3 regions of the Neobacillus sp. B24 genome follow, and region 2 is predicted to be linked to each of the others. Evidence: riboswitches for the same ligand, from Rfam matches in the RefSeq annotation. Region 2 holds a riboswitch; each other region holds the start of a gene.

Region 1 (10,877 bases), 220 kb from region 2:
TGAGAGATTTGTGAACATTTTATGAAGATTGGTCCTTTTCTTGGTGGAATTTGGATTTAACTGGCTGTCCGCCACTTTCCTCATATTTCATTTTAGCTTGCTTAATTAAATCAAAATCCTGTCCGAGTTCCAGGTCATTGTTATTGATTCCATTCCGTGTTTTCTGTTCGGGGTTTTGCTGTTTTGACCGTTTTTTCAAAACTGTTCTCCTCCTCGTGACCCTTGTAATATCAGGCTGTTCTGCAACTGTTGTATTTGAAGTCTCATTCGGTGCAGCTGCTCCCGCTGCTGCCCATTGGCACTATGGGCCATCGTACAGATGTCCTGATAAGTTGTCTCCAGTTGTTGCAGTGCTTTTGTATAACCATTATCATTATAATGCTCTTGTAGACTGCTCTGCTTATATTGGTCCTCGGCAAAGCGTACAGTATCTTCTACCTGCTGGGTTAATGTATCCATCGAATCACGAGTAGCCATCTAAACAACCCCCTCCTTGGTCTGTCACTTCCCTTGAAGCAGAATGCTTCATTTCTTATTTTGTTCTCCAATCCCTTTACTATAACCAGCGGTAGATAATAATTACTGGCAAAGACGTGAAACAATTACAAATGGATAAGCCTAGTTGTTCGTGTTAAAATGATTCTTATGATTGCGTTGCTGAAATAAAAATACAAGGAGGTTTTTCTGAATGCTTCAGACCAAACCTTTTCCATATGCTTCTGATGATAAGCGTTATCATACATGGAATTACCATCTGCGCCAGCAATTTGGCCATAAGGTGTTTAAAGTGGCTTTAGATGGCGGCTTTGACTGTCCAAACCGTGATGGTACAGTTGCTCATGGCGGCTGTACATTCTGCAGCGCCTCTGGTTCAGGTGATTTTGCGGGAAACCGAGCGGAATCACTTCAAAAGCAGTTCTATGATATTAAAGATAAAATGCATACAAAATGGAAAGATGGCAAATATATGGCCTACTTTCAAGCGTTCACGAATACCCATGCTCCTTTGGAGGTGCTTCGTGAAAAGTATGAGACCGTTCTAAAGCTTGATGGGGTAGTTGGATTATCAATCGCTACCAGACCTGATTGCCTACCGGATGACGTCGTTGAATATTTGGCTGAATTAAACCAGCGAACTTATTTATGGGTTGAATTGGGTTTGCAAACGGTTCATGAGCGCACTGCGCTGCTCATCAATCGGGCCCATGATTTCCAGTGTTATGCCGATGGTGTAAACAAACTGAGAAAGCACGGAATCAGGGTTTGTTCCCATATCATTAATGGTTTGCCGCTTGAAAACTATGACATGATGATGAAAACTGTCCGAGAAGTGGCCAAACTGGATGTTCAAGGAATCAAAATTCACTTGCTTCATTTATTAAAGGGGACGCTAATGGTCAAGCAATACGAAAAGGGCCTGCTCCAATTTCTTTCCCAAGACGATTACGTAAACTTAGTATGCGACCAATTGGAAATTTTACCGCCGGAAATGATTGTTCACCGTATTACGGGCGATGGACCAATTGACTTAATGGTTGGGCCAATGTGGAGTGTTAATAAGTGGGAAGTATTGAATTCGATTGATGCCGAGCTTAAGCGAAGAAACAGTTGGCAAGGCAAGTTTTACAACAAGGAGTCCGCGCTGGTATGAAACTAGACCGAATACTTTCGTATGCCAAGCTTTTGCTTGAAAAAGCGGTTAATCCTGGTGATGTGGTTGTGGATGCTACATTGGGAAACGGCCATGACACCGTTTTTCTGGCCAACCTTGTAGGCAGCACCGGTAAAGTATACGGTTTTGATGTTCAAGAACTTGCCTTAACTGCAGCCAAAGAACGCTTAAATAACCAAGATCTGTTGGACCGGGTTACACTTTTTCACGCTGGTCATGAAAAAGCTGCAGAATTAATACCCGTTGAGCATCATGGGAAAATTACCGGGGCGATTTTTAATTTGGGCTATTTACCGGGCAGTGATAAAAGTATTGTCACCAAACCGGGAACAACTATTGCAGCGGTCCAACAGCTGCATAAAATGCTGGCACCTGAGGGTATCATTGTTCTTGTCTTATATCACGGACATGAAGAAGGGGCTTTCGAGCGGGATGCCTTATTAGATTACTGCAGGCAAATCGACCAAAAATCAGCACATGTATTGCAGTACCAATTTATTAACCAGCAAAATAATCCGCCGTTTATTATTGCTATTGAAAAAAGGTAAAACCAGGCTCGGGCCTGGTTTTTTGTAATTGTTGATATATCGCAAAAATGTGTCGATATCCTCTGATTTTGTGTCGATATAATTGTATTTTGTGTCGATATCATTTCAATTTGTGTTGATATCCACCAAAAATGTGTCAATAACCGTTATCACCCACATATTTATATCTTCATCATTAGTCTAGTCACAAACGCCGGCACGGCTTTTTGCAGAGAGCGATAGGCTAGTCCGTTAAAATAGAAGAAATAACTAATCCAGCCACCAGACTTTATGATTTTTCTGGCTAGCTTGCGGACATCTTTCTGTTTTCGAACCTTTGAATCCGATAAGTAAATCCCTAATAACCCCCGATTAATCAGCTGGTGGAATTTCTTATGTGGCAGAAATTCTGTATGACGGTCAGCCTCAACCATAAAATGAGTTAACCTGTTGAACAAGCTCTCCTGATTACGATAATAAAAGCAAAAATTCAAATCTCCGCCGGCAATATCCTCCTCTTGGTCAATAAAATAATCAAGCAGAATATGGAGGCCTTGTATATATGGGAAATACCCATTACGGATATTATCTGCATCGCTTGCCTTGAAATCGTCTCTTATTGCATAGGATATTAGGCAAAAAATTCCAAGCGTCGAACCAGAGCAGGCTGAAAATTCATACCACTCCATCTCGGGCAGTTGATTCTGATAACGTTGAAACCAATTTTCCAGTCTAGGTACCCGCTCTTCTCGCTTCACATGCTTATGGATTTGCAGGTCACAATAAAAACGGCACAATTCCAAAAGATAATCCCTAATGATATCATAATGCTGGAGTTCCTTTAGAACATTCCGGCATGTTTCTGACAAGTCATTTAAATATCCGTTATCGTCTTGGTCTTCCCGGAGATGATAATAATTTTTCCTGCCAGCATTCACCACTAAAGCATCTGTCATGGATTCGTGGAGTGATGCAAAATCATTTGGATCCAGGGACGTGCTCCTGTCGCAAAGATTATCAAGATAATCACTGATTGTTTGGTAGGCGACAATAAACTTCACAGCTTGACGATAATCCTCGCCCGCGGTCAATGCAAGAATGGCTCCGCCTTCACAATGAAAAGTTTTATGCTCAATACTGGCTAGTGCCTGTTTTCTTAATTCGGGATTGGGAATTTCTTCAGCCCTGCTTCTCCAATAAGCCAACTCTTGATGAACTGCGGGGAGTATTTTGCGGTAGACTCTGGACATTAGAGTTATTGGCTGCACTGAATGTCATCCCCTTCTTTATACGATATAGCCAATCGCTTTCAATTGACTGTTGACAAAATCCTTGGCATATTCAAATACCTCTTCACGCTCAGGTTCATTAAAGATTTCATGATAGCAGCTCGGCCATTCCTTAAATCTTTTTTCCGATAATGGCACATAATTAAACCATTCTTTAACGGTTCGTTTATTGACGATTTTGTCATCTCCGCCCTGCATGACAAGCATCGGCACATCCTGGGTGTCTGGAATATTGACGAAAGCTTGCTTAATGGCCTCTGCCAATTCACGATACCACCTAACTGATACCTTTGTCACATAAAGTGTATCATTTGAATCTGCTTCCCTGACATCTTCATTCCTTGTCGCCATTTGTACAGTCAGGCCGGAATTGAGCCGAAATGATGGAAACACCACATTTAATCCATACGATAGGAAGTTCATAAATTTAGACGGTTTCTGTAAAAGGCCCAGACACGGAGAGGAGAGAATCACTCCGGCAAGGTTTAGCCTTTCCTCCTGCAATAAACGGATCGCAATTAATCCCCCCATACTATGGCCAACTAAGAAAACCGGCAAATCATAGCGATAGGCTGTTTGAATCCAATCCTTTACTTCTATTATGTATTCATCAAAGTATTCTATATGACCGCGGTTTGCCCTTGTCGTCATCCCCTGTCCCGGAAGGTCGGACATGATGACGTGAAAGCCGGATGAACGCCACATTTCAATCAGCCAGCCATAACGTCGATGGTGTTCCATAGCGCCGTGGACAATCACGATAACAGCCTTTGCGGATCCTTCTGCTTCCCACTTCCACATAATTGCTCCCCCTGAAACTTCTCATTTTAAGTATTTTACCATATAACCAAGGGTCAATGATATTTATGGGTTACGTTAAACACACTGTATAATAGTATAATTTTTGAAAAGTGCTTCATTTATTCGTTAAAATAGAAGCATCATCCCAAAGGAGAGAGACTAATGATTTATCCATTTAAAGATAAATATCCTAAAATCGCTGATACCGCATTTATTGCAGATTATACAACTATTACCGGCGATGTTGAAATTGGCGGGGAGTCAAGCGTCTGGTTTAACACGGTGATTCGCGGTGATGTTGCGCCGACGAAAATTGGCAACCGTGTCAATATCCAAGATAATTCCATATTACATCAAAGCCCCAACAACCCGCTAATTTTAGAGGATGAAGTCACAGTCGGACATCAGGTCATTTTACATAGCTGTATCATTCGAAAAAAAGCGTTAATTGGAATGGGCTCGATTATCCTCGACCAGGCAGAAATTGGCGAAGGGGCATTCATCGGCGCTGGCAGTTTAGTGCCCCAAGGTAAAAAAATACCTCCGAACACATTGGCGTTTGGCAAACCTGCCAAAGTAATCAGGGAATTAAATGAGGAAGATATCAAGGACATGGACCGAATTATAAGAGAATATGCAGAAAAGGCTCAGTATTATAAATCACTGCAAAAAAGATAAGAAAAACGGGAATCACACGTTATGTGTAATTCCCGTTTTCTAATCAGCCCTCCGCCTGTTGACGAAGTGCTTCAGCTTTATCGGTCCGTTCCCACGGAACATCAACATCAGTACGGCCAAAATGTCCATATGCCGCTGTTTGCTTGTAGATAGGACGCCGTAAATCCAACATTTTAATAATTCCTGCAGGGCGCAGGTCAAAGTTTTTGCTGACAAGGTCAACTAAAATATCTTCGCTCACTTTGCCGGTTCCGAAAGTATCAACCGAGATGGATACCGGTCTAGCGACACCTATGGCGTAGGCAAGCTGTACCTCACATTTGTCTGCAAGACCTGCGGCAACAATATTTTTTGCCACATAGCGTGCAGCATAGGCAGCCGAACGGTCAACTTTTGTTGGGTCTTTACCGGAAAATGCTCCGCCGCCATGACGGGCGTATCCACCGTAAGTATCAACAATAATTTTACGGCCTGTTAATCCCGCATCCCCTTGTGGGCCGCCGATTACAAAACGACCGGTAGGGTTAATAAAATATTTAGTATTTTCATCGATTAATTCCTTGGGAACAACCGGATTAATAACATATTCTTTTACATTTCGCTGGATCTGCTCTAGCGAGATTTCGGGATGGTGCTGCGTAGAGATAACAATCGTATCGATCCGTACAGGTTGATTATTTTCATCATATTCTACCGTTACTTGAGTTTTGCCGTCTGGTCGAAGATATGGAAGAATATCCTCCTTACGAACTTCTGTCAACTTGCGGGCAAGCTTATGTGCTAAAGAAATTGGCAGTGGCATAAGTTCCTTCGTTTCATTACAGGCAAATCCAAACATTAAACCTTGGTCCCCAGCACCGATTGCTTCAATTTCGTCGTCAGACATTTGGCCTTCGCGTGCTTCAAGCGCTTGGTTGACTCCCATGGCAATATCAGGGGATTGCTCATCAATGGAAGTTAAAACGGCGCAAGTCTCGGAATCAAATCCGTATTTTGCACGATTATAGCCAATTCCTTTAATGGTTTCACGAACAATCTTTGGAATGTCCACGTAGGTGGAAGTGGTGATTTCACCAGCAACAAGCACCAATCCTGTTGTTACGGAAGTTTCCGCAGCAACACGGGCATTCGGATCCTTGGCTAAAATGGCATCTAAAATGGAATCAGAAATCTGGTCACAAATCTTGTCGGGATGACCTTCAGTTACTGATTCAGAAGTAAACAAACGACGCTTTGTTGACATCTGAATTCCTCCTATACTATGAAATAAATGAGGCAATAGTAAAGCTTGCGAACCTCAGAGTTTGATACGGAACTCATTCCCTTTATAGTATGAAATAATTACAGGAATTTTATTAAAAATAAAAAACCCGAAGGCGTTCTCACGTTGTATAAAAACTATTATGTAGACGCAGAAAAAAGAAAAAACCTTCCCATTAGAGGAAAGGTTGAGTGCAATGTTTTGCGCGTGCCTTTCACTCTTATCGTTCAAGGCATATGCCTTGCATCAGGTTTAGCACCTTTGCCCAGAAAACGACCGTACACTCGTGGCATATCGGTATTTTCTTAGTTGCAGGTTGCTGGGTTTCACAGGGCCTGTCCCTCCACCAGCTCGGGATAAGAGAGTATCCGTTCAAGGTTAAATCATAACCTACACAAACAAAGCATGTCAATGGATTTTTTAGCAACTTTTGGTTAAAATCAAACTTTGGTACATGCAAAATCTTAAACCAATTTACGTAAAACACGACCCATTTTCATGACTTTTTACTAAATATAGAATATTGTATAAAATACAACTTAATTTAATTGATTAGTATAGACTAATCAATTAAATGTGTTATACTATTGGATAAGAATATTTAGAGTATAAAAATCTTTAAAAGGTAGGTTTCTTAAATGAATTCTGTTCATACTCCAAATGAATTAAAACTGTTCCTGAATGAATGCAATGCCCAGGTTCAACTATCTGTGCCGCAGCTGGTAGAAAAAATCTTAAGCAGAAATGAAGGATCCTTAACTGCCACAGGTGCTGTTACCGTTTCAACAGGAAAATATACAGGACGTTCCCCACAAGATAAATTTATAGTATCCGAATCGACCACAAAAGACAAAATTGCCTGGGGCGCGTCACTCAATCAGCCAATTTCTGAACAGGTTTTTACAAACTTGTATAATAAGGTTTTGGACTACTTAAAGCAGCAAGATGAGATCTTTGTATTTAAGGGTTTTGCTGGAGCCGATAAAAAGTCACGCCTGCCGATTCAGGTTATCAACGAATTCGCTTGGCATAATTTATTTGCACAGCAATTGTTTATTCGCCCAACCGAAGACGACCTTTTGACCCACGACTCACAATTTACGGTCATTTCCGCACCAAATTTCAAGGCGGACCCTGCTGTGGATGGAACAAATTCAGAAACCTTCATTATTATATCCTTTGAACATCGTGTCGTACTAATTGGCGGGACAGAGTATGCCGGCGAAATGAAAAAATCCATTTTCTCTGTAATGAATTATTTACTCCCGGAGAATAACATTTTCTCCATGCATTGCTCGGCGAACGTAGGTATAGAAGGTGATGTTGCCCTTTTCTTTGGTCTTTCCGGAACAGGAAAAACTACCCTTTCAGCCGACCCTAATCGCAAACTGATCGGCGATGATGAACACGGTTGGTCATCCAATGGTGTGTTTAATATAGAGGGTGGCTGCTATGCAAAATGTATCGGCCTTACCCGTGAAAAGGAACCGCAAATTTTTGATGCCATTCGCTTTGGAACTGTACTTGAAAACGTTGTCATCAATAAAGAGTCACGAATTCCGGATTATGATGACGGTACTTTGACAGAAAATACGCGTGCTGCCTATCCGATTGAAGCCATTGATAATATCATTGTACCTAGTATTGCCGGACATCCGACCACAATTGTGTTCCTGACTGCTGATGCTTTCGGTGTACTTCCTCCCATTGCAAAATTAACAAAAGAGCAGGCAATGTACCACTTTTTAAGCGGTTACACTTCCAAGCTTGCTGGAACTGAGCGTGGTGTGACTTCACCACAGGCTACCTTCTCGACCTGCTTTGGTGCACCATTCCTGCCGCTGCCGGCAACTCGATATGCCAATATGCTTGGTGAAAAGATTCTTGAGCACAACGTTAATGTGTTCCTAGTGAATACAGGCTGGACTGGGGGCGAGTATGGTGTCGGCAACAGGATGAAGCTTTCCTATACAAGAGCAATGGTCCAAGCGGCTCTCGAAGGAGAACTAAATCATGTTGAAACCGTCAAGGACGAAATCTTCGGTTTAAATATCCCGCTCCATATAGCCGGGGTTCCGGATGAAGTGCTGCAGCCAGTGAAGACATGGTCAGATGCTGATGCCTATGACAAGAAGGCAAAAGAACTAGCCGGGAAATTCCGCGAAAACTTTAAGAAGTTTACAAATGTTGCACCAGAAATTACAGCTAAAGGCGGCCCAATTGCCTAATTTATTGAAAAAAGCGATTCAACGTCGAATCGCTTTTTTCATTATTTATTTTGTCTTACTTGGTTTCCTTACTTCTACAGCCTGTGATTCCTGCAGCACACTAAATTGATAGTTTCCACTTCTTTCAAGCGTGAAACCTCCGCCGTACTGAGAAATCTTCTTCCCGTCTGTTGTTGTATAATCTGCTACCTTTTTAAATGGAAACGTAGTGGTCAACGCTGTTTCCCCTTCTATGGTAAATATCTTTAATTCTATTTCTTCCGGAAGATTTTCTCCTTCAACTTCGATAATTTCATGCTCATAGAAACCGGCATATAGGTCCTCAGACGAGACTAATAACGTTGATTTACCAAACGAAATATAGGGTTCTTTAACATAGATGGAGAATTCGCCAACGTTTTTACCTCCAACTGAGAACTGGAGGTTCCAAACGCCAGGGGTACTGAAAGGTTTAAAGGATGTCAACGCATGGGCATCAGAGCCATACAATCCCCCTGAAACAACGGCTTCGGTAAGCTGCTCTTTAACCCCTGTTTGAACATGGACGGCTTCTACAGTTAAGGGGTTATTGGCAAAATCCTTATAATCGCCCCACAGAAAAATCATCATTTTCGCAACAGAACGTTTATCATTAGCTATCCATTCCTCTGGTGCAAGCAAACTAACCTTGTCAGGAATTCCATAATTACTATCTGCGTAGATTGGTTTTCCTTCATTCATTAGAGCAAAATAATTACCTTCTTCAGCTTTTGTTGTCAGAAATCCGCTTATAAGGCTCTTCTCTCCCGAAGCATTTGAAAAATAGAGGATTGGAGCAATTAAGGCAAGAATAAACACCGCCGCCAAAGCGCTAACTCTTTGGAGGCTAAGCCTCCGTTTAGGGCTGGTAGAAACATCTTCACTAATTCGTTTTAGCATTTGTGTTCTCACCTTTGTCGATAGCTCATGCTTTGGAAAATCGCCCATCAATTCTAGCAGTTCTTTATCCGATAAATTGCTCAAAATATTCACCCTCCTTTAACATTTCATTCAATTTTTTTACGGCACGGAAAAATGTCACATTCACCTTATTTTCCGACCAACCGAGAACCTGGCCTGCCTCCTGTGCCGACAGTTCAGAAATCCCCCTTAATAAAATCACGTCCCGATAATTGGGCTTTAGTGCATTGATTGCCTCGTACAAGCTGGCATACTCCAGCTTCTTCAACAAACCATCTTCCGTATGAGGCCTCTGTGGACTTGGTGACTCCTGCCTAAGCTGTCTTTTCAGCTTCTCCCATACTGAATGTTTCCGATAAAGATCTATAGCTGTATTTCTGGCGATCGATATCAGCCATGTCTTCGGGCTTGATTCATGTTTAAACCTGCCCAGCGCACGAAATGCCCGTAAAAACGTCTCTTGGACCAAATCCTCCACATCAGTTGTGCCTGTATAATAAACTAGATAATTGGTAACATCCTTTTCATATTGAATAAACCATGTTTCAATCTGGTGGGCCCGTTCCAATTTTTTTACCCCCTTCCCTATAAACCTTTGGAAAAATTTGAATTCATAAATATGACGGCTTTCAGCTTGATTTATTACACTTTTTTGCAAAAAGAAAAGCAGGTCACGGCTGCCTGCTTTAATTCGTCGAATTTAATGAAATTAATTGATAGGTCAAGGTTGTTGTATTTTTCTCCCACTCGACCCTCTTTATCAAGGCGGTACCACTTGAACTGCTGTCCAATGTTTTTCTTACATCAATCGGAATTTCAATTGGATATAGGCGGTAACCTTCTTTTTGTAGAACAAACAAGTTTTCCTCCACCCGTTTCTCATTTCCTTTTGTGACAATCAGTGTATTTAATTCAAGAGGCATACCCATTAAAATCCGCTCCTCTACAATTTATATTACTATCTTAACATCTTTTACCATGTTTTTTCATCCAATTCGCTAAATCAGTTACGACTTCCCGATTAATTGCGGGGGGGAAATAATGTGTGAAATCGTCAAAATACCAACCCTCCACTGGTTTGTTCAAATTGCGAAGACGCTCCTCCAGTTTGTGGGCATGCTCAACCGAGACATTTTGATCCCTTACCCCATGGATAATCAGCACAGGTGCCTGGAGTTTTTCCAGTTCAAACAGGGGTGTTCGTTCCTGATACCGCTCCGGAAATTTTTCCGGTGTACCACCAATCACCCGCTTCATCATTTTTCTTAAGTCCTCACGTTCAAAGTAAGTCAAACTCATATCACTGACTCCGCCCCAGGTAACGAGTGAAGCGGCATCAGGAAACTGGTTTCCGGTTAACAATGCCATTACCCCGCCGCGGGAAAATCCAAAAATATGTACTTTCTTCACTTGAGGCCATGCTTGCAGCAACAGGTATGCAGAAAAGGCATCTTCTCTGTCTTTTCCGGCAAAATCCTCATT
Region 2 (10,877 bases):
GCACTTCTACAAGCGTTTTGATTGCTTCATTATTTTCATCGCCTTTACGAACGGCAATGACGTTTACATATGGAGATTCTTTATCTTCAATCGCAATAGAATCCTTGATTGGGTTTAAGCCGCCATCAATTGCATAGTTGGAATTGATTAATACAGCATCGCCTTCGCCATTATTGAAAATCTGTGGTAATAATTTTGCTTCGTAGTTTGCATCAAACTTTAATTTTTTCGGATTGTCTACAACATCTTTAATTTCGGCCTTTGTTTTATCAATGCCTTCTTTTAGCTTAATTAAGCCCTCGTTTTCAAGTAATGATAGCAGACGGCCATGGTCAGCGACTGAGTTGCTCATAATCAGATGCGCGCCTTCTGGAAGGTCGTTAAGATCTTTGTATTTTTTTGAATAAACACCGATTGGCTCAATGTGAATTCCGCCAGCATTAACAAATCCATAGCCAAACTCTTTATTTTGTGCCTCGAGGTATGGAATGTGCTGGAAGTAGTTTGCATCCAATTCCTTTGATTGTAGAGCCTTGTTCGGTAAAACATAGTCAGTAAATGTTTTAATTTCAAGATCAATGCCTTTTCCTTTTAAAATCGGTTTTGCTTTTTCAAGAATTTCCGCGTGTGGTACAGTTGATGCTCCAACCACTAATTTTGTTGTTTCTGCTTTATCCCCGCTAGTGCCTTCAGACTTGTCTTCATCTTTAGTGCCGCAAGCAGCTAATACAAGCGCAAGTGTTAATGTTAAGAGTACGTTTAACCATTTTTTCATTTTCAAACTCTCCTTTTTATCTTTTATCTAATTTTGAAGTGATGAAATCACCAATAAACTGAATCACAAACACGATGATTAAAATAATGACTGTAGCGATGAAGGTTACATCATTCTGATTGCGTTGGAATCCATAGTTATAAGCAAGGTTTCCCAAGCCGCCGGCACCAATCGCTCCGGCCATCGCTGTATACCCAACAAGGGCAATCGCTGTAACTGTAATCCCCGAAATAAGCGCCGGCATCGATTCCGGCAGCAGCACCTTCCAAATGATGGTGCCCGTTGTGGCTCCCATTGATTTTGCTGCTTCAATGACCCCTTTATCAATTTCCCTGAGGCCAATTTCGACCATTCTCGCATAAAACGGGGCAGCACCAATTATCAGCGCAGGCAATGCGGCATCTTCACCAATCATTGTTCCGACCAAAAATGTTGTAAACGGAATTAATAACACGATTAGGATAATAAACGGGATTGAGCGAAAGATATTGACAATGCCGCTAATAACCGCATTTATCGGCTTATTTTCCCAGATGTTTCCTTTTGCTGTCAGAAACAAGATTAATCCAAGCAGCGTACCCAATATAAATGTTGCAAGAACAGATATGCCCGTCATATAAAGGGTATTTTTTGTTTCTTGCCACATAATCAGCCAATCCACATTCGGTAAATATTCCTTAATCATTTACAACCACCTCCACTCCTACCTGCTGGGAACGAATATAGGCAATGGCCTTGTTGATTTCAGCCTCGTCCCCATCGATATGAATGAACAGTGTCCCATATGAACCGCTCTGCGTTTGCGAAACTTTACCCTGCAAAATATTTATTGTTACATCGTGCTGGCGAATTAGATTCGTAATTACCGGCTGCTCTGCAGATTCGCCAATAAACGTTAATTGAGCAATTTTTCCTGAATTATAACGTTCAAGTAAGTGGTCAGCTGTTTCCTTTGTTTCCTCTGGTTCAGACACCTGCTGCACAAACCGTTTAGTAATTGGCTGCTGCGGATTTTTAAACACATCCAGTACCGAACCAAGTTCTACAATCCGGCCGCTTTCCATCACGGCAACCCGGTGGCAGATTTTCCGGATGACATGCATCTCATGGGTAATTAACACAATCGTTAAGCCCAATTTTTTATTAATATCGACTAGTAAATCGAGGATTGAATCCGTCGTTTGCGGGTCGAGAGCCGAGGTTGCCTCATCACAGAGAAGTACCTTAGGATTATTGGCAAGCGCCCTGGCAATGCCGACACGCTGTTTTTGACCTCCGCTCAATTGTGAAGGATAGGCATCTTCCCGGCCTTGGAGTCCGACAAGCTTCACCAGCTCTGCCACCCGTTTTTTTCTTTGCGGCGCGCTTACTCCCGCTATTTCCAAAGGGAAGGCAATATTTTCACTTACTGTCCTCGACCAAAGGAGGTTGAAGTGCTGAAAAATCATGCTGATTTCCTGACGGGCTTTCCGAAGCTCGCTGCCCTTTATTTTTGAAATCTCGCGACCGGCAACAGTGATACTTCCTTCGGTCGGGAGTTCCAGACCATTCAGCATCCGGATTAACGTACTCTTTCCGGCGCCGCTATACCCGATTACGCCGAAAATTTCTCCATCTTGTATTTCCAAATTGACATCATCAACTGCTTTTAGCTGGCCTTTTTTGGATTGGAAAACTTTGCGGACACTCTTAATTGAAATCATTGACTCACCTACTTTTTATCCTTGATATAGGTTTTGACTATTTTTATGAAAGGATTCTTTTTTTAGAAAAATAAAATGCCCTTCCGCACGGGCAGAAAGGCATCAGTAAATACAATCCTTTCTCCCATCTCCCAAAGCTTGACGCTTTGTGTGAATTGGCACCATTTCAGTTTCAATGAACTGACGGTTGCCGGGCTTCATCGGGCACATCCCTCCACCTCTCTTGATAAGAGCTTAAGCAATCTTATATTTAATTAAAAATATTTTCAAAAATTAATTTACGTTTGCTATCGTATCATGGATAAAAAGTCGTGTCAACGAAATAGTTTTATTATCTTACTAAACTATTTTATGCATTCGTTTTCAGTGAAGACAATCCTGTTGCCGCTTCGATTGCTTGCTCGAGATCCTCAACCAAATCCTCGACATTCTCAATGCCGATGGAAAGACGAATTAAATCTTCCGACACACCTGCTGCTTTAAGACCTTCCGTATCAAGCTGCTGGTGAGTTGTGCTTGCTGGATGAATAATTAGGCTCTTGGCATCGCCAACATTGGCCACATGTGCCCAAAGCTGGATGTTGTCGATTAATTTCGCGCCTGCTTCTTTGCCGCCCTTAATTCCGAAGACCACCATGGACCCTGCGCCTTTTGGCATATACTTTTTAGACAATTCATAATCAGGGTGTGACGGATGCCCAGGGTAAGAAACCCACTCTACCGCAGGGTGATTTAATAAGTACTGTACTACCTTTTCTGTGTTAGCGACATGCTCTTTCATGCGCACATGCAGCGTTTCAAGTCCAAGCGTAAATTGGAAAGCATTTTGTGGGCTTAATGCAGGTCCAAGGTCACGAAGGAGCTGGACACGTGCTTTAATAATATAAGCAACGGCACCTAATGCTTCTGCATAAACAAGATCATGATAGCTTGCATCTGGCGTCGTGAAACCAGGGAATTTCGGTGAATTCCAGTCAAACTTGCCGCCGTCAACTATGATGCCGCCAGTTGACGTGCCGTTACCAAGGAGCCATTTGGTCGCCGAATGGACCACAATATCAGCCCCATGCTCAATTGGCCGGCACAGGTATGGCGTAGCGAAAGTGTTATCGATGATTAACGGTACACCTGCGTCATGCGCAATCTCCGCGACTTTTTCAATATCAAGGACGCGAAGACTTGGGTTGCCGATTGTTTCCGCGAAAACCGCTTTTGTTTTTTCCGTAATGGCTGAACGGAAGTTCTCAGGATTCTCCGCATCAACGAATTTCACATTGATTCCGTATTTCGGCAGGGTTACCGCAAATAAATTATAGGTACCGCCGTAGAGGTTTCCAGCTGCAACAATTTCATCGCCTGCTTCAGCAATGTTTAAGATTGCCAGTGTGATGGCTGCCATCCCGCTTGCCACCGCAAGTGCGCCTACGCCGCCTTCCAACAGTGCCACTCTGTCTTCAAAAACAGTTGTGGTTGGATTGTGAATCCGGGTGTATATGTAGCCAGGCTCTGCTAGCGCAAACAGGTTTGCGGCATGCTCTGTGCTCTTAAATTGGTAGGCATTGTTTTGATAGATTGGCACGGCCCGTGCCCCTGTAACTGGATCTGGCGCCAAGCCGCCATGTACACTCAATGTTTCAAATCGATAGTTCTTTTGGTTTTCGGTCATCTTCCTTGCTCCTCTCTTTTTGGAAAAATAAAATCCCCACTTCATAAGAAGAGGGGATTATGCTCTTCTTATCTTTCAGAGCGAACTTGCTCTGCTGGAATTAGCACCGTATGTAAGTCACCGGTTGCCGGGCATCACAGGGCCAGTCCCTCCGCCTCTCTTGATAAGATAACTTATTTAATTGATAGAATATTTAAAAACATAATACCGCAACTTCAATTCCGAGTCAATGACTTTGAATAAAATTTTTATGATACAAGAGCGCCGTGCGGCATTGTCAAATAAAACATGGATTCAAGTAATAAGATTATTCTTAAGGGTGCTGATACCATCAGCCGACCGCTCTTTTGAAGGACTCTCAATCTTTCCCTTCCTTCTAATAGTCGTGTTATTTCCGGAGGCTGACCACTGATTTTGATGGTGGTGTGCTCCATGTCTTTTTCATTTGAGGCTGTTACCTCACCATGTTTGATTACTAGCACAATAGTTTGTTGATCTGAAATCAAGGATACCCGTAAATCAGCAGACTCTAACAACGGCTGCAACTGTCCCTGCCTTTTTACAGCCATTAGAAATGAACTTACTGCTTCCTGCATTTTCACCACTCCGAATCATTTGTCTCTACCAATACTATTCAGCAATAGCGCTTGTATTCCTTTTAGATTCGCTCGACAAATATCTGATGTGTCTGAGGAAATAATGAGATTTCCCAAGATATATGTCGGATTTATGATATTTTTGTAGAAACGGATTTATTGTTATTGGTCGAAATGCCCCTGAAGACGACCAAGAAATAGATGGAACCGATTAGATATAAAACGGCGGTTATGCTGAACACATAGGCATATCCCCAATAAGCCCCATACTGGACGACAATTCCGGTCGAGACCGGCCCCATTAGTGCCCAGCCCAAATTGAATACCATTTGGTTTATTGAGTTCGCCAGCCCCTTCATCGAGTCGTTGACCTTTGACATCATCAGCGACATTTGAATCGGATTTCCGGCGTTCATTAATGCTTGGCGAAATAAAAACCCTAGTGCCGCCAGCCATAGGTGGTTCGTATAAGCTGTTAATAGAAGAAATGGCAGCGAAGCTAATTGGAGGAACACAACAGCCCTTACTTCACCTACTTTTTTCACGACCCATGGACCAATAAACATTGCCAATGCTGTTGCCGCCTGCCCGAGCGAGATAATAAAACCAATTGAAGTTGTCGATGCGCTGAAACGATCCGAAAAATACAGATTTAAATAGGGAATCACCAGCCCTGCACCAAAACCGATCAGCATTTGGGCAATGGCAAATAAGACAATTAGTTTCATGCCGTTAGTTTTCCATATGAACGGTTTTTCCGGTGCTTTCTTTGGTTCTAGTCGTTTTTGGGTCAATGCTTGGAATTTTGTAGTAGGTATAATCGCAATCAAATAAATGACGGCACCAATAATCAGGGTCAATCTGATGCTATTGAGATCACTGACAAAAAACGAGAACACGTCAGTTAGCAAGCCGCCAAGGAGACTTCCTACTACATTGGCAGCCGTCATAAACGCAAAATGCAGACTGAATAAATTTACCCGCTGTTCCGGGGTTGAATTTTCTGCAAGCCATGGGATTCCCGAGACTTGCAGAAAGGCCATTGCCAGACCGCTGATGAACGCAAAAGTAATTAATAATTGTTGGCCGGAAACGACACTTCTAGCAAGCAGGATTACCCCTGATAAGAGTATTCCGTATAAAATGACTTTCTTACGGCTGTAGCGGTCACTGATGATTCCCGCTGGGATAAGGATCAGTGCCGTCGCTAACGAGGTCATCGAGATGACTTGCCCGTTGACGGCCTCCGAGTAGCCAAGCTTTCGAATATAGAAATTGTAAATGACCATAAAAACTCCAAGACCTATTTGCGCAAGAATATTTGCCATAAAACTTAGTTTGATATTTCGGTTATATGTACTAATTTGGGCTGCCCAATTATGATAAAAGGCCATTGCGTTATGCTCCTTTGGTAGTTTGAGAGTAGGGGTTTGCGGTGATATTTCGCTTCCCTAAGTATCATAATCCAGTGGCCAAGTTTTTGTAAATAAGGAAGGGTTATATTTTTGGGAATTTTGGGAATCGACAAAAGTTAACAAAGGTTTCATTTATTCCGGCTTTATTGGTGGGGATTTTTTGTAAAATTAAGGTTGGTACTTTATATTTAAAGGATGGTGGATTTATGCTGAAAAAGCAGCGGTTAGTGCCGAAGGAATTATCAATGACGAGGTTATTGAATGCGAGAATGAATGTACTCAATGACGAAAAATGGAGATTAGAAAAGGGCTTTGCTGGGGAGGTTAAATTTGATTCCATGACTGATGGAATGCTCCAGAATAAATGCAACATTATAAATGGATTGTGGCTCAAGTCTGGCGATAGCATTTTTCAGATTGATAAGGTCTTGACTTTTCAGAAAAAAATTTATCTTATTGATGTAAAAAACTACGAAGGCGAATACTGCTATGATTCTGATGGGCGGTTAAGGAAAGCTGACAAATTTTTAAAAAATCCTTTGAATCAGTTACAACGTGCCGACGACCTATTCCACCAATTAATCCAACAATATGGACTTCATTTTACGATTGAATCTTACTTGGTTTACATCAACCCCGAATTTACTTTATATGCTCCTAAAAATGAATCTGTTATACTCCCAACACAAGTGAATTGGTTTTTGAGAAAATTAAATACGGAGTACTCAAAGCTCAACGACGGGCTTGAGAAGCTGTCAGATTTGTTGGTGTCGCTCGATCTGGTGGATTCGCCCTTTGCGACATATCCTCCTTATGACTTTGGGATGATGAAAAAGGGTAACAGTTGTGGTACGTGCCACAGGCTTTCAACTTTTGTGAAAGGGAATAGGCTTGTTTGTCGAGATTGTGGAGCTGTAGAGCATATTGATACTGCCGTTGTAAGGAATGTACAGGAGTTGAAGATGCTATTTCCTGAGATGAGGGTAACGACGGCTTTAGTTCGTGAATGGTGTGGTGACGTATTATCCCAAAGAGCTATTAAAAGAATTTTGATTCAAAACTTTAACAGTGTCGGGGAAAAGAAAAATCGGTATTATACCTAAAATACTTTTTAATGACAGCTTTGGCTGAAGGTTCTTCTCATACGGGTTATTAAGCACCTCCTTATGACATCTTTGGCTGAAGGTTGTTCTCAAACGGGTTATTAAACACTCCCTTATGACAGCTTCGGCTTAAGATTCTTCTCAAACGGGTTATTAAACACTCCCTTATGACAGCTTCGGCTTAAGAATCTTGTCAAACGGGTTATTAAATACTTCCTTATGACAGCTTCGGCTTAAGATTCTTCTCAAACGGGTTATTAAACACTTCCTTATGACAGCTTCGGCTTAAGGTTCTTCTCATACGGGTTATTAAACACTTCCTTATGACAGCTTCGGCTTAAGGTTCTTCTTAAACGGGTTATTAAACACTCCCTTATGACAGCTTCGGCTTAAGATTCTTCTCAAACGGGTTATTAAACACTCCCTGATAACAGCTTCGGCTGCAGATTCTTCTCAAACGGGTTATTAAGCACTCCCTTATGACACCTTCGGCCGAAAATTCCTATCAAGAGGGGTTATAAACCCTTTTCTTCAGTCCAAGTTTTTCTCTTGAAGTAGCAGCATGCCTACAAAAAAGCAGCCGCCCAATAAGCGTCTGCTTCAAAAACTAACCCAAATGTTCTTTTATTTTCTCCAGCAAATACGGCACCGAGCGAAAGGCATAAATTGTGTCGACCACTTCTCCCGCCCGGATAAACAGCAAACTTGGTACGCTCTCAATCGCATACTCTACTGCCAATCCGGGATAGAAGTTCAGATTCATTTTGCCAATCTCCACATCCACCATCTGATCCACAATTTCAAGCATTCTCCCCGCAACCTGGCAGGTTCCACACAGGGGTGTATAAAAGTAAAGCAGCCCGGTCCCGGCACCGCCGAGAAGGGCCGATAACTCTTCTTGATCCCAATCTTTCATAACAGTTACCCATTTCTAAAATTTCCTCAAACTATCCCATTTTCCAAATACTCCGTATGAACATCAATATTCGCACCAATCAAAACGGTCGCCAAATGATGCTCCGGGGCCGTGGCGACCTCGCGGTACATCCGGTCTATATACAAATGCTCGGCATTTGGAAATTCGCGTTTAAACAGCTTACGAAGTTTTTCACCTGCTTCGTCGGCATCGACCAGAATATAGACATCCTTGTCTTCAAGGATCTCAATCCATTCGTCCAATTTCGAGTGACTGATCGTGCCATTGGTACAAATGATTTCCACTGGTTCCTTAACGATTCCCTTAACCTTATTCTTATCCGATTTTCCTTCGACAATCAAAACCTTGTCAACATACGATTCATTCATCATCCATCACCTGAGAGAGTCTGTTTTATGTTAACATATTCTGAATTTTGTTATGTGTGACCGCTTGTTTGATATGTTAACTATAGCATCATTGTTATTCTAAAAATAGGGATTTGCTCACGAATGATGAATATGAATCTTTAGCACCATCCACCATCATCACAATCGGTATACTTGGCATCATGTCCCTCTGTCGTGGTGACATGCTTATAAATTTTTTGCTGTTCTGCTTCAAAATGATGGTCGAGTTCTGGTTGGATATGGTCATCCAGTTTTATGTTCCCAATGAGTTCATTCTCCAAATAAAGCTCGATAGCCCTATTTTTCAGCTTTCCAACGACACGATCCGTAACATCTATTTTCTGCTGCTTAAGCACCCTATTTCCACCTTCCAATAAGTTTTGTGATTAGATTCCCCTAATTTAACCGTAGAAAAAGTGGTAATAAATGAAAGCAAAAGAAAAGCGCCTCCGCAAAGGGGCGCTTTTAGCAAATTTAATTAATCTTCGTTAGTCATTGCATCATATTGTTCAGCAGTTAACAGTTTTTCCACTTCGCTGTTGTCGGAAACCTCAACGACGATCATCCATGCTTTTTCGTATGGTGATTCGTTGACAAATTCAGGGCTGTCACCTAAGTCTTCATTGACCTCTACAACTTTACCGCTGACAGGCGCGTAAAGCTCAGAAACCGTTTTAACTGATTCAACGCTGCCAAATGGGTCGCCTGCTGTTACTTCATCGCCCACTTCCGGAAGCTCAACGAAAACAATGTCTCCTAATTCATGCTGCGCAAAGTCAGTTATACCAATGCGCACTTTGCCGCCTTCAACTTTTACCCACTCATGGTCTTCAGAATAACGCAATTCTTTTGGTGCACTCATCGCTAATCCCTCCATTATTTTTTCAAAAAATCTATCATCGAAAAAATTCGATTCCCCTAATAAGATTACTTCAACCACATTTTCTCATACTCATCTTCTTTAAAACCAACCGTAACATGTTCGCCGTCCGTTAATATCGGCCGTTTCAATAACATGCCGTCAGATGAGAGCAAATCCAGCAGTTCATCCTCGCTGGCGGTTTTCAATTTATCCTTGATGCCGAGTTCGCGATATTTCATCCCGCTTGTGTTGAAAAATTTCTTTAGCTCTAAACCACTTTTTTGGTAGTAATCTTTTATTTCCTCGCGCGACGGAGGATTGTCCACAATATGTACCGCTTCATAAGCAAGCTGGTGTTGGTCCAGCCATTTCTTTGCGTTTCGACAGGTCCCGCATTTCGGATACCAGTAAAAAGTCAGAGACACCCGTTTCACCGCCTTTACTATATCAGTCCCAATTGAATCTTACCATAACCACTTTCAAAAGAAAAAATATCCAAGAATAAATATTCGACGAATTTCGTAAAAATCCTTCCTTTTTTAAAAAAATAAAAGGGCCCCCATGTTCAAATGAGGGCCCATAAATATTAAACTACATAACGCTCTGCTGCAATAATCACATCAGCTGCTTCACGTTTCTTACCAATCACATTGATTGGAGTGTGGCGAGTCAGCTTGCGAAGTGTAGACAGCATCATGCGCAGCATGTCGCCTTCTTCAACCGCAACAAGCGTTTCTTTGGCAATAGCTTCAATCGCATTGAAAGCTTCTTGACAGAAAATTTGTGTGTAGAGCAGCTTTTGCTTGTTCTTTTCTGCCCCATTGTTGGCAATTGCCTTTTCCGTACGTAACACGACAGATTCCATTGCATACACGTAAGAAACGATATCCGCAACATTTGCAAGGATTTCTTGCTCTGCTTCAAGCTTTTTGCCGAATTTTTGAGCGGATAGGCCGGCAGCAACCAGTGCAAGCTTCTTCGCTTGGCGTACTAGATATTTTTCTTGAGCAAGCGGCTCGTCACCTGGCTCTTCAGGCATTAACATCATTAGCTCTTCTTGAAGCGCCATGGCTTTCTGGAATAGTGGCAGTTCACCTTTCATTGCTTTTTTTACAAGGGTTCCTGGAACAAGCAGACGGTTGATTTCGTTTGTTCCTTCAAAAATACGCTGAATTCGGGCATCGCGGTAGGCTCTTTCAATTGGATACTCTTGCATGAATCCGTATCCGCCGTGTATTTGCACGCCTTCGTCTACCACGTGAGCAAGAACCTCACTGCCGAAGAATTTGTTTAATGAACACTCGATAGCGTATTCGGCAATCGAATCAGCCAGCTTTTTAATATCCTTTGTTTCTTCATCCGAAAGTTTGCCTTGGTTTTCCTCGTATAAGCCGATTGTACGCCATACAGAGCTTTCAGCCGCATAAATTT
Region 3 (10,877 bases), 1.7 Mb from region 2:
GGAGACAAATTGTATGTATTTGGGGTTTTTCGTAAAGCGGATCATGCTCATTTGGGGTCCATCGATTTCTCTACGATTATGAGGGAAGAGTTTCAATGGGCTAGATTTGGATATTCGTTACATAACCAATTTTGGAGACAGGGTTATGGTAAGGAGGCTGTAAAGGCGGCCATCCGTCTTGCTTTTGAAGTGTTCCATTATCATCGTATCGAAGCGCATATTAATCTCGATAATACGCCTTCTATCAAATTAGCCGAGAGTGTTGGAATGGAATTCGAATGTGTGAGAAAAGGATTTATTTACGAATTTGACGAATGGACGGATCATCTCATTTATTTTGTTAATTCAAGATAGTAGTAAGGGATTTTGAGAAAGACGAAATCTATTAAACATGTTTCCTAAAAAGGGGTAATACTATTGGAACTAATACTTTTGGTTTTACTATCGGCTATCGTCTATACCATTTTAAGTTCTGTAAAAAACGGTTTTCTAAAACGTTCGCGTTTATTGAAAGGCAATGGGAGATCTAAACATATTTACCTTAGTGCGTTGCTGGAGGCTGTCAATTCTTCTATTGGCTTATTGGCAGCGGTACTGATTGTCAATTCGTTTACAGAGACAGCTCTTTCCGATCTACTGACATTTGGATTAGGAGCCTTTGCCTGCTTCTACCTAGTGAGATTATTGGTATTCAAATCTCAGCAAAAACCGGCAGCTAAGTAACACATATGGAAATTTTAATTAAAAGCTTCCCTATCTTATAATGGTATAGGATAACAAATATATTGGCCAGAGGAGTAAAGACAGATGAAAATCGAGCATGTGGCCATTTGGGTCAAAGATTTAGAAGGAATGAAGACGTTTTATGAAACGTACTTTAATGGCAAGGCAAACGAGAAATATCATAATCAAGTGAAGGAATTTGAATCGTATTTTCTTACGTTTGAAGAGGGAGCACGGTTAGAAATCATGCGGAAGGCAGGAGTTGATCAGCAGGATCGGGACGATCGAATTGGCTGGGCTCATATTGCTCTTTCCCTTGGGAGCAGGGAGGCTGTCGATGGGCTGACTCAACGCTTACAAAATGATGGCTACCGGCTTGTGAATGGTCCCCGTGTCACCGGCGACGGCTATTATGAGAGTGTATTCAAAGATCCGGAAGGCAATCTATTGGAATTGACCGTTTAACCATTTAGCACCACAGGTAGCACCACAGGGACGGTTCTCATGGTTCCCGATGAGGTATATGCCACTCGAGCACCAGCAGAACCGTCCCCCTGGTCCTATCATTCTTACATGCTTTGATTGATATTTTCGGCGGCTGGTGCATAGGACTTTATTACTCGATCTACGAAGCGCCGGCATTGAGGTAATGCGAGCCCCGTTACGTGCCCGATTGTGATGCAAAAGATGATTGTACCGATAAAAATAGGGCCATCTAGTAGCCAACCGACTAGAAGAACGACCATTTCCATAACCAGCCGAATCCATTGTACTTTGATTCCAGTCATGTTCATTAAGGCAATCATCAGACTATCTCGCGGTCCAGTTCCACAATCTGCTGCAATATAAATCCCCATTCCATATCCGATTACGACTATACCCATTATGAGCATAATGATTTGAGACACTAATGAATGAGGTGTCTGCAAATATGGTATTAACATATACATATCAATAAAAATTCCCACAAGCAGCATATTTAGAAACGCCCCTATTTGTGGCAAAGACTTAGACAGCAATGAAGATGACCCCAGTACAATGAAACCCACGATAATGGACCACGTTCCAATCGATAAACCAATGTGATTATATAACCCGATATGTAGGACATCCCAAGGGGCGCTTCCTAAGTCCGCCTTAATCATCAGAACAATTCCAAAAGACATGATTATTAATCCGGCCAAAAAAAAGAACCATTGCAGCGGATGTCTCTTTTTCATACTCCATTTACTCACGAAAATCCCTCTTTCTAAGCTCAGTAAATTACATTTATGTTTTGAGGTGTTTTATACCATTCTAACGGTGAAATAAGTTAAATAAAATGGGAAATTACTCATGCCCCTTTTTTTGATGCGAGTGTGGCTATATATCTAAAACCGTTCACCTGTCTTCTTCTCTAATATTTTAAATGGAACATAAGCTAATCGGCAGCGCAATAAACAAAAGGCACATCCAGTGCCTTACTTAACTTAGTTTATCATGATTAAAAGATGACTAATAGAAAAACAATTATAAATGTCAATAGAGCCTACAATACGGAAGTACGGCATAAAAACTTGCGTATTGTAGGCTGCTTATTGTTGTGAAGCAAATACCTATTTTGAATAATATGTTGTTTTTTAAAAATAATATTACTTGTATTAACAGTTGTATCTACAAGCGAGGAGATCATGAGTGAATTTTTTGATCAAACAAAAGATGGTAGTGATTATAAGAGCATTATATTTCTGTATGGAAGAGCACTGGGCAAAGATAGGGCAAGAACACAATGTTTCCCCTGCCCAGCAGCACATTTTATTTTTACTCTCCATAAACCCAGCACTTACCCCGACACAAATTAGCGAGTTGGGTTGTTGGCATACTTCTACAGTAACAAGGCTGCTTAAGCCAATGGAAAACAGCAGCCTTATTAACGTATCCCCTGATATACATCATCGGAGATATAAGATTGTATCTATTACGAAAAAGGGCAAAGATTTAGTTCGAAAAATAGTGAATTCAATACAAGAAGCGGAGCACTTCCCATTTCCAATGGATCATTTATCCGAGAGAGAAATAGTAAGCTTTTTAGATTATGGACAAAGGTTTCTTGATGTCATGAAAGGCGAAAGTTTTGGGAACAAGGTCATTAACGCGAAAATGGAGGGCGTTGACTATGTTTGATGGAAAAAAATGATAATTAGCTGCCTTGATTGTTATGTAAGATGGATGAAACAGGAGGTGCGTGAATGAAGCATTTGAAGTATTCCAAATCATTGTTGCTATTGTTGATGATTCTTCCTTGGTTCAGCGTTCCGTTGTTAGGGAAGGATGCCTTCAAGCGGTTTCTCCCAGCCGGTTTATTTATTTCTCTGGTGGTGAGGATCGTGAACTTCGTTGCCAAAAAGCGTAGATGGTGGTGGTGGTACGAAACACTCCATCCTAAGATGTCAGGGGTCATACCGTTTATGTGGGGGCCATTTTTGATTGGTACACTTTGGATATTAAAGTGGACGTACGGAAAGTTTTTACGATACATAACTTTGAATATAATCGTCGATGGGGCATTTACATATGGTTTGGTGTATTACTTACAAAAATTCGGGATCGCATCACTGGTTCGAATGAAAAAAACCCCATTAATGTTCATTTTTATGGTGGAAGCATTGCTGTTATATGGTTTTCAATTTTTTAAGGAAAAGCTATTTAAACCAAATACACGGTAATAATAATATCTTAAACCAAACTGAAGAGCATGGGCACTAAAACTAGAATGTGCTCTATTTTAATTGTTTCTGCATTTTTTTATCTTTGCTGAAAATAATAAGTTCGGGGTGATAAAATGGCGACTGCTAAAATCGGGGACACTATTTCATTTAATCGAGAAGGGGAAAGCTATGAAGGGATTGTTAAGGTTGTTAGAGACAATTCCGTTATTGTGGAGTACGGATTCAATAAACAAAAAAACGAACCGCTTACTACTATCGTCAATCATAAAAATTATAAAATTACCAAGTCAACTTAGTAACGAGGCAAGAGAAAAATTTAGCAACGCAATCGCGTTGCTTATTTTATTGCTATAAATACTTCCTATATAAAAATGGTCTTTTTTTATTAATAAATGAATAGTCAGTAAAGAAAGGTTTTTCTATACATGTATAGAATAAGTAGTTATATCTGTTAAAGGTGGGTGTTTGGATGCTTCAAAACGAATATGGATGGGTCCGACAGACTAGGGGGACTCTGTTAGATTTTTGTGGGAAATTAGATTCTAATCATTTTACTGATTCCAATGGTTTCGGTTGGCAAAGTGTAAGAAATACATTGGTTCATATAGCAGATTGCTATGTTGCCTGGCTTGGCTCATTTGTTTTGCTGAAGACAAATAAACCACTTACTCCAAAGGATGAAATACATAATATCAGTTTAGAGCAAATAATAGCACGCTTTGAGCAAGTGGATTCAATCGTAAATGAATTATTAGAACAACATGGACATAGTTTAAACGAGCTAATTGAAAGAGAAATCCCTTGGAGATCAGCACCTGAACTATTATCAATTACTCCCCGCAAGTTGCTAATACACACCATCACTCACGAGTTTCATCATAAGGGACAAATAGCAGCCATGCTCCGTCAGATGGGGTATGAGCCACCGAATACAGATGTTCTAGGGACAGATGATTAATATATTTAAGAAGTATTTTGGCAATGTTTACTGGACATTGCCTTTTTCGTTGAGTAAGTTTTATTTGAGATATATTACTATATGCAGCTAGTATTGGGGCTGGCACCATTTGAAATAGCTAAGCCGAAAACATACAAGTTTTTGTTCATTACTTGTATGTTTTCGGCTTTTGGGGGAACCAGTAGAAGCAGGAAATTTGACTATGGATGTCGAATTACTTGTACAAAAACTTTAAAACTTCCTGCTTACTCAGGCAATCAAAAATTTTGCGATAATTCCTTAGAAGTAATTCCTTTAGATTAAAATTCCGTTTACTTATAAAGTGCTTCGAAACTTGAGCAAAACTTCCGATTGCCTATATTAGAACCGTCCCCATGGTTCCGTTGGTTCAGTCTTTCACGTTAAAATCGCCTGAGCTGGTTCGTGCGGTTAGTTTGAATTTGCCTTCTCCGCTTTGGCCAAGAATGCGGTGTTCTGATTTTTCTGAGTAGTTCATTTCATCGAGGTCCGCCGTGGCGTCGCCTGAGCTGCTTTTGAAATCGAGTTTCACGGAAGTGGCTGGTTGGGCAAAGCTTACGTCAATATCGCCGCTGCTGCTTTCTAACATTATATTTCCTGTCATTTCTTCCACTGTTACCACCATATCACCGGAGGATGTATTCATTTTGATGTTTTCCGAGACCAGACCATCTGAAAGTATTTCACCACTGCTGGTGTAGACGTCAGTTGCCTTGGCCACGTTATCTTTTATCTCGACATCCCCACTGCTTGATTCGATGTCCAGTGTATTGGAAGAGTTGCCATTAGCGGTAATATCCCCACTAGAAGCCTGTAGGGTAAGCGCACCCTCTGCCGCAGCATCGCTGACTTTTATATCACCTGATTCTGTTACAACTGATAATTCCTTTGCCTTTATTTCTTTTAAGGCAATATCGCCAGATGCTGCAGTTATTTCAATCGAGTCATAAACCTGTTGAGGCACTTTGACATTCAGGCTTACTTTTGTAAAGTTAAACATCATAAACTGAAACTTATCTTCTTTTTCCATAGTAATTCTAACAGTATCACCGTCTTTATCCAGATCCAGCTTATATAAATCTTTACTCTTTTTCCCTACCTGACCGGAAAAATCAGCTTCGATTTTATCGCCGTTGCCTGGCTGAAGTTTTACATCGACAGTGGGCGAGTCGATGACGATATTGCTGACCCCTTTTGCTGAGACTTCTTTTGTTTCATGCACATCTACTGAACTGAATGTAAAAGCTTCAACACCGGAAGTGTTGATTGACATAATTACACCAATGACTCCAATGACCACAAGTCCTAACGCCCCGTACATAATTTTTCTCATTTTTTTAATCCCCTTTGATTAATTTCATATTCCAATTTACGTATCTGCTAAACGTCTTATATAACCATTTGCCTGCTTTGACCATGCCTGCCCCGAGCGCAATGCCAATTCCGCACAGAATGAGCGATAGAAATAACTCGAAGGTTGTAAACCCGCCGTTCAATACCTGTGTAACGACAAAAAGGGGAGATATCACAAAGCTTGCACTCACGACCCAAAGTGACAGATAAACAGAAAATATCGCAATCACTGGACCTAGCATAAAAATAAGGTTGAAGAAAAATAAACTAATCGATGCAAGGATGATTCGACCTAAATTGCGATAAGAATCAGTTTCCGTATTAATCGGCAATGGGTAGTTATCAGTTAACCCACCAGGTGAATTTGTACTAACTTTCCGATTTTCAGAAGCGACCTCTATAAGGTCCTTATACAAATCGAGTAATTTCTCCCGATCCTCCGTTGGCAGGCCTTTTAATCGATCCTCCAACTCCTGCAGCATTTCTTCATTTTTCATGTTCCTCGTTCCCTTCTGTAACCCTATGACCTTATCATACAAAGAAAAAGTCATATGACCGTAGTGAAGTTAGTCATGAAATGAAAAAGACCTCATTATGCCATCTGAATTTTTTATTTATAAGACTGTTAGAATTAACCAAATTCTTGTAAGATAGGTAAGGATAGGAAAAAAGTAGCAGGGTGGAGGCGCGAAGCTGGAATGAAGAAAGCCGCATTTGAGTGGGTTGGAGTAGACTGGTTTATTTTTTTCTTGAGATTGTGCTGGTACCTTGCTGGTGTCCTTACCCTATTTATCGATGTGAAAGGTGAGAGTGTACTTACGTATGTATCCTTTGTCGGTATATTAACCGTTTATTATTTAGTCCCCCTCATTTTTTGGAGACCTGGGTATAAAAACCCGGTTCTTTATCCGATTGCCGAGCTCATCATAGGAGGCGGAGCTTCCGTCTATTTTAATATATTTGAACACTTTAACCTTGGTCCCGCCATGATCCTCATGTCCATCTTGATGGTTGGTTACCTTGCGACAAAGAAGTCGGCCAGATGGACCTTGCCAGTGTTTTTAATTTTGTACCCGCTCCCTACTCTGTGGACTATGGACACCGTCACTTATTTTCTTCAGTACATCGATATCTTCATCTTCCTAGGCTTTGGCGCCTGCTTTAACTATGTCATTCATTCGCAGCAGAAGACAAAACGAATCATCGAAGAAAATAATAAACAATATCAGTTAATTCAAGAGCAGTATCGGGTGCTTCAGCAATATGCGGAGCAGATCGAGAAGGTAACGCTGCTCCAAGAACGGAACCGGCTTGCAAAAGAACTGCATGATACGATTGGCCATCACTTTACTTCTGTAACCATGGGGCTTGACGCCGTTTCTTATTTGCTGGAAAAGGATGTTGATCGAGCGAAACAAAAGGTTGAAGCCCTTGCTAATGTTTCTCGTAAAGGCTTGGAGGACATTCGAAGACATATCCACCAAATAGCCCCGTCAGAAAATGAACAGCCATTGTCGGAGCTTTTACATAAAATCGTTGATAGTTTTAAAGAAAATACCGATACCGATGTTCAGTTTAATAGGCAAGGGAGAGAAATCCCCATTTCTAAGAATATTAAACTCGCATTCATTCGCTGTCTTCAAGAGGCGTTGACAAATGCGAAACGACATGGCGGTGCTTCAGAAATTTTGGTTGATTACTTATTTACGGACTATGAGATTGTGTTATCTATTGAAAATAACGGAAGCCCCATTGATGCTTTGCAGCCTGGTTTTGGTCTCACCGCGATGAAGGAACGGATTGGGGAATTGCATGGGAATCTTGATATTACAAGTGGAACACACCATGGGGTAAAGCTGACGATTACTGTACCGATAAAAGGGGTGGCCTAAATGAGCGGCATTAAATTAGTCATAGCGGATGATCAAGAGTTGATTCGGGAGAGCTTGTCCATCGTGTTAGATATGGATGATGAAATTGAAGTAGTTGGTTTGGCGGAAAATGGGGCTGAAGCCGTTGCGTTATGCCAGCAGCATCAACCGGACACGATCTTGATGGATATTAACATGCCGGAAATGGATGGAATTTCTGCAACAAAAATGATCAAACAACGCTGGCCGGACATCAAGGTGATTATCTTAACCACCTTCCAAGAAATTAATTACGTGATTGACGCGTTAGCCATTGGGGCAGAAGGCTACTTGCTGAAAGCCATTCATCCAAAAGACTTGCTCGCAGGCATTAAACTGATTCATAAAGGCGGGACCCTGCTCCCGCAGGATTTGGCCAAGCTGCTAGTTCAGCAAATAAACAGTCATGAAACATCAACCCAGCAGGAAAACAAGAATAACTACGACTTAACAGAACGTGAAGAAGAAGTGCTGCAATGCATTGCAGTAGGACTAAGCAATAAACACATCGCAGAAAAACTATTTCTATCCGAGGGAACAGTCAAGAACTATATCTCCAGCATCTACCACAAACTAGATGTAAAAGATAGGTTTCAAGCCGCCTTCAAGGCAAAGCAGGAAGGGTTAACGAGGTAAAACGTTATCAATTAACTAAAAGACCAATGTCTGATGACGCGTTTGAGTGGATTATCCTCTTAGAAACGTCATGGTAGGAGGTTTCATGACGCGTTTGAGTGAATTTTCCTCTTAGAAACGTCATGGAAGGATGTTTCATGACTCATTTGATTGGATTGTCCTCTCAGAAATGTCATGAAAGGATGTTTCATGACTCATTTGATTGGATTATCCTCTCAGAAACGTCATGAAAGGAAGTTTCATGACGCGTTTGATTGGATTATCCTCTCAGAAATGTCATGAAAGGAAATCTCATGACGAGCCTGAGTGAATTTTCCTCTCAGAAATGTCATGAAAGGAAGTCTCATGGCGCGTTTGAGTGAATTTTCCTCTCAGAAATGTCATGAAAGGAAATCTCATGATGCGTTTGAGTGGATATTCCTTTCATAAACATCATAAACTACTTTAACAATCGTTCTTTTAAATATCAGAAGGATGGTCCTAATCTCTGCTGTGAAAATATGCCCTGAGCACTGTCCCGTGGTGAATATTTGATTGACAATTGACTGAATTTAAATTATTATCGCTATATTAATAGATTTAAAAATATTTTTCTTCTTATCCAGAGAGGTGGAGGGACTGGCCCTTTGAAGCCTCGGCAGCAGGTTCGTATGAATACTGTGCCAATTCCATCAAGCGTATGGCTTGAAAGATGAGAAGGGGGTTATTAGGCTCTCTTCTTTGAAGAGAGTTTTTTGTTTTTTTATAAATCCAACTTAGCGAATAAGAAAACTAGAGAATGAGAACAGCAGAGGAGAGAACAGAGATGAAATATGGTTTTTGGTTACCGATTTTTGGAGGCTGGCTGCGGAATGTAGATGACGAGAATATGCCACCAACCTTTGACTATGCGAAAAAAGTCATACAGTCAGCTGAAGACTGGGGATACTCAACGACACTGATTGCTGAATTATATTTAAATGATATTAAAGGACCGGAGCATGATTCTCTTGAAGCCTGGTCCACCGCAGCGGCACTTGCTGCCGTGACAGAGAAAATAGAAATCATGACCGCGATTCGCCCAGGTTTTCATAATCCTGCTGTGACAGCAAAAATGGCCGCCAATATTGACCGTATCAGCAACGGCCGTTTTACGCTTAATGTTGTTTCGGGTTGGTGGGCAGAAGAAGCGCGTCAATATGGCGGCATTTTCACCGAGCACGATGAGCGTTATGCTCGAACCGAGGAATTTATTGATGTGCTAAAAGGGTTATGGACAGAAGAAACCTTTAATTATGCGGGCCAGTTTTACGACTTAAAAGACACGAAGCTTGCTCCGAAACCAGTTCAACGACCGAACCCGATTCTTTATGCAGGCGGTGAAAGCGAAAAAGGTAAGCAAACGATTGCCGAAAAATGCGACGCTTACGTGATGCACGGTGGAACAATAGAAGAGATTGAGCAAAAAATTGCTGAAATGAAGGCACGCCGTGAACAAACTAACAATGAACCATTTAAATCTTTCGGAATGGCAGCCTATGTCATTTGCCGTGAAAGTGAAGAAGAGGCTTTTGCTGAGCTTGAAAAAATCACGACGGTGAAGGAGTCTAGCGCGTATGCCGGCTTTAAAGACTTCACAACCAAATCACAATTAGAGCAGCAGATCCAATTACAGGATTACTCGGTTTCCAATCGCGGTCTGCGGCCAAACCTGGTAGGAACACCGGAGCAGATAGCCAATCGAATTTTACAATATGAAGAAACCGGCTTAGACTTATTGTTATTACAATTTTCCCCGCAACTGGAGGAAATGGAGCGCTTCGCAAAGCAGGTTATGCCGTTAGTGGAACAAAAACGCAGTTTAATAAACAACTAGAAACAGGAGGCCGTAAACATGAGCAAAGTATATGTCATCCATGAAAATAGTGAGTGGACCGTCCATTTAACAAAGAGATTAGAGGAGCTTGGTGTTCCTTATGAAGAATGGCATTTAGATGAGGGTACATTAGATTTATCGGCACAACCTCCCGAAGGAATCTTCTATAGCCGCATGAGTGCTTCTTCCCATACACGTGATCATCGTTTTGCCGCTGAATTTACTGGACAGGTATTAGCTTGGCTAGAAGCGCATGGCCGCACGGTATTAAATGGAACGAGTGCTCTAAAGCTGGAAGTGAGCAAGGTTTTACAATACTTAGAGTTAAATAAATATGGTGTGAAGACGCCAAAAACGATTGCCGCAGTTGGCAAGCAAAACATTTTAAAGGCAGCGGAAAGCTTTTCTGGACAGCCCTTTATTACAAAACATAACCGTGCCGGAAAAGGTTTAGGTGTGCAATTGTTCCAAAGTATCGAAGCGTTAAAAGCGTATGTGGAAGGACCAACGTTCGAAGAACCGGTCGATGGCATTACACTGATCCAGGAATACATTGTATCTCCTGAAAGCTACATCACCCGCTGTGAGTTTGTCGGAGGAAACTTTGTATATGCCGTCAAGGTGGATACTTCGGAAGGATTCCAGCTTTGCCCGGCGGACGCCTGCCAAATTGGCGATTTATTCTGTCCGGTAGGAGAAGAAGTGGAAGAGAAGCC

What was found. Region 2 has a riboswitch for S-adenosylmethionine ahead of ACZ43M_RS22995 (methionine ABC transporter ATP-binding protein). Riboswitches for the same ligand answer to the same signal wherever they lie in the genome.
Region 1: another riboswitch for S-adenosylmethionine. It lies ahead of metK (methionine adenosyltransferase); the one in region 2 lies ahead of ACZ43M_RS22995 (methionine ABC transporter ATP-binding protein).
Region 3: another riboswitch for S-adenosylmethionine. It lies ahead of ACZ43M_RS04550 (LLM class flavin-dependent oxidoreductase); the one in region 2 lies ahead of ACZ43M_RS22995 (methionine ABC transporter ATP-binding protein).

What each region holds. Positions count from the first base shown of each region.
Region 1 covers NZ_AP035777.1:4,390,651-4,401,527, forward strand. Annotated here, with positions in the region: gene ACZ43M_RS21800 (glycogen biosynthesis protein GlgD) at 20-199, opposite strand; gene ACZ43M_RS21805 (YtzC family protein) at 196-477, opposite strand; gene mnmL (tRNA modification radical SAM protein MnmL/YtqA) at 689-1,651, shown strand; gene mnmM (tRNA 5-(aminomethyl)-2-thiouridylate-methyltransferase MnmM) at 1,648-2,220, shown strand; gene ACZ43M_RS21820 (tetraprenyl-beta-curcumene synthase family protein) at 2,382-3,449, opposite strand; gene ACZ43M_RS21825 (alpha/beta hydrolase) at 3,486-4,289, opposite strand; gene ACZ43M_RS21830 (gamma carbonic anhydrase) at 4,452-4,967, shown strand; gene metK (methionine adenosyltransferase) at 5,011-6,210, opposite strand; SAM riboswitch class I at 6,446-6,591, opposite strand; gene pckA (phosphoenolpyruvate carboxykinase (ATP)) at 6,867-8,456, shown strand; gene ACZ43M_RS21845 (hypothetical protein) at 8,502-9,458, opposite strand; gene ACZ43M_RS21850 (RNA polymerase sigma factor) at 9,439-9,963, opposite strand; gene ACZ43M_RS21855 (DUF2584 domain-containing protein) at 10,082-10,324, opposite strand; gene ACZ43M_RS21860 (alpha/beta hydrolase family protein) at 10,359-10,877, opposite strand, start outside.
Region 2 covers NZ_AP035777.1:4,613,164-4,624,040, forward strand. Annotated here, with positions in the region: gene ACZ43M_RS22985 (MetQ/NlpA family ABC transporter substrate-binding protein) at 1-775, opposite strand, end outside; gene ACZ43M_RS22990 (methionine ABC transporter permease) at 792-1,460, opposite strand; gene ACZ43M_RS22995 (methionine ABC transporter ATP-binding protein) at 1,453-2,478, opposite strand; SAM riboswitch class I at 2,600-2,711, opposite strand; gene ACZ43M_RS23000 (O-acetylhomoserine aminocarboxypropyltransferase/cysteine synthase family protein) at 2,828-4,144, opposite strand; SAM riboswitch class I at 4,210-4,314, opposite strand; gene ACZ43M_RS23005 (hypothetical protein) at 4,393-4,740, opposite strand; gene ACZ43M_RS23010 (MFS transporter) at 4,872-6,134, opposite strand; gene ACZ43M_RS23015 (nuclease-related domain-containing protein) at 6,362-7,258, shown strand; gene ACZ43M_RS23020 (thioredoxin family protein) at 7,866-8,174, opposite strand; gene ACZ43M_RS23025 (toprim domain-containing protein) at 8,201-8,563, opposite strand; gene ACZ43M_RS23030 (YusG family protein) at 8,704-8,940, opposite strand; gene gcvH (glycine cleavage system protein GcvH) at 9,063-9,446, opposite strand; gene ACZ43M_RS23040 (arsenate reductase family protein) at 9,512-9,871, opposite strand; gene ACZ43M_RS23045 (acyl-CoA dehydrogenase family protein) at 10,033-10,877, opposite strand, start outside.
Region 3 covers NZ_AP035777.1:935,379-946,255, forward strand. Annotated here, with positions in the region: gene ACZ43M_RS04490 (GNAT family N-acetyltransferase) at 1-354, shown strand, start outside; gene ACZ43M_RS04495 (hypothetical protein) at 418-723, shown strand; gene ACZ43M_RS04500 (VOC family protein) at 808-1,188, shown strand; gene ACZ43M_RS04505 (YczE/YyaS/YitT family protein) at 1,293-1,943, opposite strand; gene ACZ43M_RS04510 (MarR family winged helix-turn-helix transcriptional regulator) at 2,398-2,886, shown strand; gene ACZ43M_RS04515 (hypothetical protein) at 2,952-3,428, shown strand; gene ACZ43M_RS04520 (DUF2187 family protein) at 3,545-3,727, shown strand; gene ACZ43M_RS04525 (DinB family protein) at 3,901-4,389, shown strand; gene ACZ43M_RS04530 (DUF4097 family beta strand repeat-containing protein) at 4,778-5,740, opposite strand; gene ACZ43M_RS04535 (DUF1700 domain-containing protein) at 5,745-6,257, opposite strand; gene ACZ43M_RS04540 (sensor histidine kinase) at 6,459-7,652, shown strand; gene ACZ43M_RS04545 (response regulator) at 7,653-8,306, shown strand; SAM riboswitch class I at 8,901-9,004, shown strand; gene ACZ43M_RS04550 (LLM class flavin-dependent oxidoreductase) at 9,112-10,161, shown strand; gene ACZ43M_RS04555 (ATP-grasp domain-containing protein) at 10,180-10,877, shown strand, end outside.